Regions from separate parts of the Limosilactobacillus galli genome, predicted to be linked through region 2. Evidence: predicted binding sites of a transcription regulator. Region 2 holds the regulator's gene; the other holds the start of a gene.
The links. The regulator HrcA, encoded in region 2, represses chaperone genes, less so after heat shock. The targets are predictions, from matches to a motif close to TTAGCACTCNNNNNNNNNGAGTGCTAA.
Positions count from the first base shown of each region.

Region 1: a site for HrcA is predicted at 1,547-1,573, ahead of groES (co-chaperone GroES). Genes of this name have one in related genera too.

Region 1 covers NZ_CANCWK010000014.1:1,346-5,769, reverse strand. The annotation lists gene QOS10_RS04385 (ABC transporter ATP-binding protein) at 1-533, opposite strand, end outside; gene QOS10_RS04380 (redox-sensing transcriptional repressor Rex) at 770-1,411, shown strand; gene groES (co-chaperone GroES) at 1,611-1,895, shown strand; gene groL (chaperonin GroEL) at 1,959-3,590, shown strand; gene QOS10_RS04365 (APC family permease) at 3,980-4,424, shown strand, end outside.
Region 2 covers NZ_CANCWK010000005.1:48,284-52,707, forward strand. The annotation lists gene QOS10_RS02230 (cadmium resistance transporter) at 1-107, opposite strand, end outside; gene QOS10_RS02235 (MarR family winged helix-turn-helix transcriptional regulator) at 254-709, shown strand; gene QOS10_RS02240 (GNAT family N-acetyltransferase) at 693-1,148, shown strand; gene QOS10_RS02245 (NAD(P)-dependent oxidoreductase) at 1,145-1,564, shown strand; gene QOS10_RS02250 (hypothetical protein) at 1,633-2,004, opposite strand; gene hrcA (heat-inducible transcriptional repressor HrcA) at 2,138-3,187, shown strand; gene grpE (nucleotide exchange factor GrpE) at 3,200-3,781, shown strand; gene dnaK (molecular chaperone DnaK) at 3,819-4,424, shown strand, end outside.

The sequences.
Region 1 (4,424 bases), on a different contig from region 2:
ATCTTGGCGAGCGCCAGCTTAGTTTTCTGACCACCGGAGAGGGCATCGACGGGGGTGTCGTAGTATTCCTCACCAAAGCCGAAGCCGTGCAGGATTCCCCGCATCCGGGATTCGTATTCAAAGCCGCCTTGCTTCTTATATTCATCCTGGAGCCGGTCATACTTGTTAAGCATTTGCTGGTACTGGTCGCTATCTGAATCAAGGTCGCCGAGCTGGTCCTCTAACTGGTGGATTTCCTTCTCCATCTCGTGGAGGGGCGCAAAGACCAGGTCGAGCTCTGCCCAGATGTTATTTTGACTATCAAGCCCCTGATCCTGGGCCAGGTAGCCGATGGTCAGGTCCTTGACCTTGCTGATGGTTCCCTCATCCGGCTGGGTGATCCCAGCGATCATCTTCAGTAGGGTCGTCTTCCCGGCCCCGTTCCGACCGACGAGGGCCGTCCGTCCGTGGTCCTGGATCTGGAGATCAATATTGTGAAATAAGACGTCAGCCCCAAAACGGCGCATGACGTCATTGGTTTGTAAAAGTATCATAAACGAAACCTCATTGATAATTGTTGTTAAATCATTTTCCATTTTAGCAGATTTTGGTTAAATTATAAAAAATGAGATTTTTATTGTATATTGGTTCACAAAAACAGGTAAAGTTGCTAGAATATATTGTAATGTGAACTTCACAAGCATTGAAAAATTGAAATTAATAATTTGCTCAATAATAAGCGTGAGCGTTAAAACAAGCAATTGTTAAAGTAATATTAGGAGGAATATGTATGCTAAGCAAAAAGATTCCACGCGCTACTGCCCGGCGGTTGCCAATCTATTACCGTTACCTGACGGTGCTGCTGAGCGCCAACAAGCAGCGGGTTTCATCCACGGAATTATCTGAAGCCGTCCAGGTCGACTCCGCCACTATTCGGCGGGACTTCTCTTACTTCGGTGAACTAGGGAAGCGGGGTTACGGTTACGATGTTGCCAACCTCTTGAAGTTCTTCAAGGGAATCCTGCACCAGGACTCCCTGGTCAGCGTGGCCCTCGTCGGTGTCGGTAGTCTGGGGAGCGCCCTTTTGAACTACAACTTCCACCAGGACACTAACCTGCGGATCAGTGCGGCCTTCGACACGAAGCCGGAATTCGCCAATACGGTCAAAAGCGGTATCCCGATCTATCCAGCTGAAGAGATGACGACCCAGCTCAAGGAGCAGCAGATCGATGTCGTTATCCTGACGGTGCCAGGTGACAAGGCCCAGAAGGTCACCGACCAGCTGGTGGAGGCTGGTGTGAAGGGGATCCTGAACTTCACGCCCGTGCGGCTGTCCGTGCCGAAGGATGTTCAGGTCCAAAACATTGATCTGACAAACGAACTGCAGACCTTGATCTACTTCATCAAGAACTACTCAGAAGATAATAAGTAATGATAAATGAGCCAGAAAGACGCATGCCTTTTCGGCTCGTTTTCGTTTTAAATAAATGAAGAATAAAAAATAGTCAAAGTTGGTCAAACTTTCTTGTTGCAATTCAGTAAAAAGATGTTATAGTAATAAATGTGGTTAGCACTTAGGAACACTGAGTGCTAAAATGACAAACTAATTTTAACAAGATGGAGGGATTAACGTGTTAAAACCATTAGGAGATCGCGTTGTTCTTAAGGCTGAGACTGAAGAAGAAAAGACGGTTGGTGGGATTGTCCTTGCTTCCAATGTGAAGGAAAAGCCAACTACTGGAAAGGTTATTGCTGTTGGTGAAGGACGGACCTTAGACAACGGACAAAAGCTTACTCCAGCTGTTAAGGAAGGTGACCGGGTACTCTTTGACAAGTACGCCGGCAACGAAGTGGAATACAACGGTGAAAAGTACCTGGTTGTCCACGAAAAGGACTTAGTTGCGGTAATCGACTAAGCTTAACCAATTAAGAAATCAAACGTTAAAAATCATTACTTTCATTTAATGAGGTGACAATAAATGGCAAAGGAAATTAAGTTTTCTGAAGATGCACGGAACGAAATGCTCCGTGGTGTTGACAAGTTAGCTGACACTGTTAAGACGACGATGGGTCCTAAGGGTCGCAACGTTGTCCTTGAACAAAGCTACGGCAACCCAACCATCACTAACGATGGGGTTACGATTGCTAAGAGCATTGAATTGGAAAACCACTTTGAAAACATGGGTGCTAAGCTGGTTTCCGAAGTTGCTTCCAAGACCAACGACATTGCCGGTGACGGTACGACGACTGCCACTGTTTTGACGCAAGCAATTGTTAACGCCGGGATGAAGAACGTTACTGCCGGTGCTAACCCCGTTGGTATCCGTCGTGGGATCGACAAGGCTACCCGGGCCGCTGTTGAAGCATTGAAGAAGATGTCACACGACGTTAAGACCAAGGATGACATTGCCCAAATTGCTTCCATTTCTGCTGACAACAAGGAAGTTGGTAAGCTGATCGCCGACGCTATGGAAAAGGTTGGCAACGATGGGGTTATCACTTTGGAAGACTCCCGTGGTGTTGACACTAGTGTTGACGTTGTTGAAGGGATGAGCTTTGACCGTGGTTACATGTCACAATACATGGTAACTGACAACGACAAGATGGAAGCCGACCTCGACAACCCATACATCCTGATCACTGACAAGAAGATCAGCAACATCCAAGACATTCTGCCATTGCTGCAAAGTGTTGTTCAGGAAGGCCGGGCTCTGTTGATCATCGCTGATGACATCACTGGTGAAGCTCTGCCAACCCTTGTTCTGAACAAGATTCGTGGTACCTTCAACGTGGTTGCTGTTAAGGCCCCTGGCTTCGGTGACCGTCGTAAGGCTCAACTCCAAGACATCGCCGTATTGACTGGTGGTACCGTCATTTCTGACGACCTGGGCATGAACCTGAAGGATGCTACGGTTGAACAACTTGGTCAAGCTAACAAGGTAACGGTTACGAAGGACTCCACCACGATCGTTGACGGTGCCGGTGCTAAGGAAGCCATTGCTGAACGGGTTGACCAAATCAAGCAAGCTATCTCCAAGGCAACTTCTGACTTTGACAAGGAGAAGCTCCAAGAACGTCTGGCAAAGCTTTCTGGCGGTGTTGCCGTTGTTCGGGTTGGTGCTGCTACCGAAACTGAAATGAAGGAAAAGAAGTACCGGATTGAAGATGCCCTGAACGCTACCCGGGCTGCTGTCCAAGAAGGATTCGTTCCTGGTGGTGGTACGGCATTAGTTAACGTTCTGCCTGCTCTGGACGACGTTGAAGCTACTGGCGACGAAGCTACTGGTGTTAACATCGTTAAGGACGCCCTGGAAGCACCTGTACGTCAAATCGCTGAAAACGCCGGTGTTGAAGGCTCCGTCATTGTTAACCAATTGAAGAGCGAAAAGCCTGGTATTGGTTACAACGCAGCTGACGGCAAGTTCGAAGACATGGTTAAGGCCGGAATCGTTGACCCAACCAAGGTTACCCGTTCTGCTCTGCAAAACGCCGCTTCTGTATCAGCACTGCTGCTCACCACTGAAGCAGTTGTTGCTGACAAGCCAGATGACAGCAAGAACAACGCTCCTGCTGCTCCACAAGGTGGCGCCGGCATGGGCGGCATGATGTAATCTGCCCAGCTGAATAACTGAGATATATTAAAGTAAAAAAATAACCATGAGGGAATTTCCTTCATGGTTATTTTTTTGCTATTGAGGGCTGTGACAAAAGTCCCTTGAAATAAAAGAACCATGCGGAATTTCCAAAGAAATTCTGAATGGTTTTCTTCCTTTACTAATTTTAAAGGAAAACGGAGTTAAATGAAATCCGAAGATTTCATCTAACTCCGCTTATTTTTGGGGACTTATGTCACAGCCCCTTTTTGCTATTGGCCCTTGTGGCGAGAAATATTTCCCGGGGAATATTATTTTCAGCCAATCATTTTAGCAACGCGCGGCGACTGCGATGTGGTAAAGTAGAATATGTATTACTTAAAATACCTTGGCAGAGGGGAGTAACGATGAATAAATTAAAAGTACAGAAGATAAGTCTCTTTTCGGGAATCATGCTGGCGCTGAACTCCTTGATCGGCTCCGGCTGGCTGTTTGGTGCCGGGACCGCCGCAAAGGTTGCCGGTCCGGCCGCCATCATTTCCTGGATTCTCGGGGCCGTGATCATCATCAGCATTGCCCTGACCTATGTTGAACTGGGAGCAATGTTTCCCGAGAGCGGGGGCATGAGCCGGTATGCCCAGTACAGCCATGGGCAGTTGTTGGGCTTCATTGCCGCCTGGGCCAACTGGATCTCCTTGATCACCCTGGTCCCGATGGAGGCGGTGGCCTCGGTTCAGTACATGAGTTCCTGGCCGTGGTCCTGGGCCAACTGGACTCATCATTTCATGAAAGATGGCAACATCACGGCCAACGGAATGTGGGTGGTGGTCCTCTTCATGCTGGTCTTTACCC
Region 2 (4,424 bases):
CCGAGGATAACGTCACGCAGCTTAAACCTTCTTAGTAATAGCAATAGGATGAAGAAAAAGTCCAGGTTAACGGCGATGAAGGTTGCAATAATAACCCACCAGTTCATATGAATGCCTCCAATATATCTAATTCGATATATACTATATATCGAATTTGGTATATGTAAACTGGAAATCACAACTGATTTATTTTGAAGATAGTGGACTTTAGCCACTATCTTTGATGATGTATATGCACGAGGGAGGTCCAACAATGCTATCGACACAACAGATAAACATGATCAGACGGTTTAACCGCCAGTACACCCAGGCACTTGGGATCCTAAACAAGCACACCTTCGACATGGATATGACCTATCCGGAGGGACGGGTGCTGATTGAAATCGCCGAGAATGCGCCGGTGACCCCGATGATGCTTTCTAAGTGTCTCGGCCTGGACAAAAGTTATACCAGTCGGATCATTAAACAGCTGGAGAAAAAGGGAATCCTCTCTAAGAAGCGGTCAAAGCAGGACATGCGATCCGTGGAACTCCAGCTAACGGCACACGGCCAGGAGATCTTCGAGCAGGTAAACGACCGTTCAAATCAGCAGGTGGCCGGGCTACTAGCAAGCCTTTCTGTCGGCCAGCAGGAAAAGATCTTTAATGACGTGATGGAAATAAACACACTGCTTTTTGGAGGAAACGATGAAAATGACATGGAAGGTTAAGCGATTTGCGGAGCTGACAACTGCAGAACTGTACCAGATTTATTACCTGCGAACGGCAACCTTCGTGGTGGGCCAGGACCGGGTCTACCAAGAGGTCGATACTCGGGATCCCCAGGCCATCCACATCTTTGACCAGGATGACGACGGGGATGTGGTGGCCTATGCACGGGTTTACCCGATTGATGACGGGGCTAAGGTTTCCTTTGGCCGGGTGGTCACCAGCAGCAAGATCCGAGGCCGGGGTGTTGGCCGCCAGTTACTCAGCAGGGTCATGGAGACGATCAGGGATAATTTTCCCGGCAAGCCGATCGAGATTGAGTTCCAGAAGCAGGTGGAGGGCTTCTATCAGAAGTTCGGCTTTACCAGCAAGGGCGGTACTTTCACCTTCGAGTCTACGCCGCACGTGGTGATGGTTCACGAAGGACTAAGGCCGATGTGACCGATGAGCAGGCCGTCCTTGATGCAATTCCGGATACGATCGATTACATCGTGGATTTCGTGGGGGCACCGAGCAATGACCCCCAGGAGTTTATCAAACTGAACCAGCAGCCCGCTCACGTGACGCGGGCCGTGGCGGAAAAGCGGCATGCGAAGGCGACGGGCTTCATCGGTGGAATCCTGGGCCCAAAGAAGTTTACCACGGTGAAAAAGGAACTCATCGCATACCTTCAGGAGAGTTCGGTTCCGTTGGCCTACGTTGAACCGACCCTAGTGTATGGTGCCGGACGCAAAGATAAGATGACGCGTAACGTGCCCTTGCTGAAGTTCCTAGGGATCTTCTCACGGAAATTTAAGCCGGTGTTGGTCGGGGATGTTGTTGAGACATTGCAGCAACGGCTAGTCAGTTTGACATAGTGATGATATGAAAATACGCCTACTCAGAGTTTTCTGCTGGGTAGGCGTAATTTGATTTAGTAATAATATTAGTGGCGACTTGCCCGGTGGCCGCCGCCCTGGTGGATCTTGTGGACCCGACGCTTGAACTTGGGCCCATCATCCGTGATCAGACGGAAGTGGCGCATCTTACCGTTAAAGGGGTGGCCAGTCAGCCTGAGGTTGGTCCAGGACCGCATGATGTCGGTCATCTGGTCGATCTCCTTGAGCCGGTCCGGGTTGCCCTCTTTTTGCGCAGCCTCCTTGATGTCTGATTGCAGCCGGTAAACCAGGTTATTGTGGTAGGCGAGCAGCTCGTTCGTCAGCGGGGCATTGCGGTATTTGTTGAAGAGCCGCTGGATGACCTCCATGGCCTCCTTCGCGTTATGGGGCTGAATATAGCGGTGATCATCGTTACTCATTGCTAGAAAATCTCCTTACAAATTATTTTGACAATTATTTTGACATTTCTTGACTTTTAAGGCCCTGATTGGTATATTATACAGTGTGTTTAGCACTTGACCCTAAAGAGTGCTAAAAGGGGAAGTGATAAAAATGCTAACACAGCGTCAAAACAAGATCCTGCAAGCGATTGTACGTCAATACACGTCGACTGGTCAACCGGTGGGGTCACGGCATCTGGCGGAGGACTTGCCATTTAAGGTGAGTTCTGCGACGGTGCGTAACGAGATGGCCGTCCTGGAAAAGGCGGGCTTGATCTTGAAGGAGCATTCTTCATCCGGCCGGCTTCCTTCCAAGAAGGGCTACCGTTACTACGTTGACCACCTCCTGGACCCAAAGGCGGTGACGGACAATGACCTGGTTGTTATTCAAAACTCGCTAGGTACGAGTTTCCAAAAGATTGATGAGATCATCTCGCACTCGGCTGATATTTTATCAAATCTTACCTCGTACACGGCGTTTACCCTTAAGCCTGAGCAGGCGGATGTCCGGCTCAGCGGTTTTCGCCTCGTACCGCTTGGCAACCATAAAGTTATTGCCATTCTGGTAACGGATAGCGGGGATGTTGAGAGTCAGGCATTTACGCTGCCGCGCAACCTCGACTTGGATGCCTTGCAGGCCGTGATCCGGATGATCAATGACCAGCTGGTTGGGCTACCATTGGCCGATGTTATGAGACGGCTGAATGACGATATTCCGTTACGGATCATGCACTACATGCACAGTGCGGATGGCTTCCTGGATCTCTTTGACAACGTCGTATCAAAGGCTGCTCGCGAGCAGTTCTTTATCGGCGGCCGATTAAACCTGTTGGATTTCTCGAATACCCGGGACCCGCAGGCGTTGCAGACCATGTATCGTCTGTTGGATCATGATGATGAGCTTTCACACCTGCTCGATACCGGTAAAGCCGGTGACGGGGTCAACGTTCGCATCGGATCCGAGATTTCAAAAGACAAGGTGCTCGATAACTACAGTTTGATTACGGCAACCTATGATGTTGACCAGTATGGCAAGGGAATCATTGCCGTGCTGGGGCCGACCAGGATGCCGTACTCCCGGACGATTGGGCTAGTAAATGCCTTTCGTCAGGAACTGGCCAAGCGTCTCTTGGACTTTTATCGGCATTACTATGATTCATAGGAGGCGAGTTAATTGGCAGAAAAGAAGAATGAAAAGCAGGCTCAGCAGTCTGAAGACCAGGCAAAGAAAACTGCTCAGCAGGCACCTAAAAAAGATGATAAAGATAAAAAAGAATCAGCAACCAGTCAGGTTGATGAATTAAAAGCCCAAATCAAGGACCTTAAGCAGCAACTGGATGAGAAGGATGACAAGTACCTTCGTGCCGAGGCCGAAATTCAAAACATGACGACCCGTTTCAAGAAGGAACAGGCCCAACTTCTGAAGTACGATGGTCAAGACCTGGCCAAGTCCGTCTTACCAGTCCTGGACAACCTCAAGCGCGCATTGACGATTGAGGTCACCGACGAGAATGGCAAGCAATTGAAGAAGGGCATTCAGATGGTTCATGACCACCTGATCAACGCCTTGACTGACCACGGTATTACCGAGATCGAAGCCGAGGGCAAGCCATTTGATCCAACCCTTCACCAGGCGGTCCAAACCGTTCCGGTCAAGGATGGACAGCAGGCCGACACGGTTGTCCAGGTTCTGCAAGCTGGTTACCAGCTTAAGGATCGTGTTTTACGGCCAGCAATGGTTGTTGTGGCACAATAACTAAGATTTAATTTTATAAAAAAGAGGGAATAAAACTATGGCAAGCAATAAGATTATTGGTATTGACTTAGGTACTACTAACTCCGCCGTTGCCGTTATGGAAGGTAACGAACCAAAGATTATCACTAACCCAGAAGGGAGCCGGACAACGCCATCCGTTGTTTCATTCAAGAACGGCGAAACCCAAGTTGGTGAAGTTGCTAAGCGACAAGCAATCACGAACCCTAACACGATTTCTTCTATCAAGAGTCACATGGGTGAGGCCGGCTACACGGTTGAAGTGGACGGCAAGAAGTACACTCCACAAGAAATCTCCGCAATGATCCTGCAATACCTGAAGAAGTACGCCGAAGACTACATCGGTGACACGGTTGACAAGGCCGTTATCACGGTACCTGCATACTTCAACGACGCTCAACGGCAAGCCACTAAGGATGCCGGTAAGATTGCGGGCTTGGATGTTAAACGGATCATCAACGAACCGACTGCTTCTTCCCTGGCTTACGGCCTGGACAAGAAGGACAAGGATGAAAAGATCCTGGTTTACGACCTCGGTGGTGGGACCTTCGATGTTTCCATCCTGGAATTAGGTGACGGTGTCTTCCAAGTTCTCTCCACGAACGGTGATACGCACCTGGGTGGT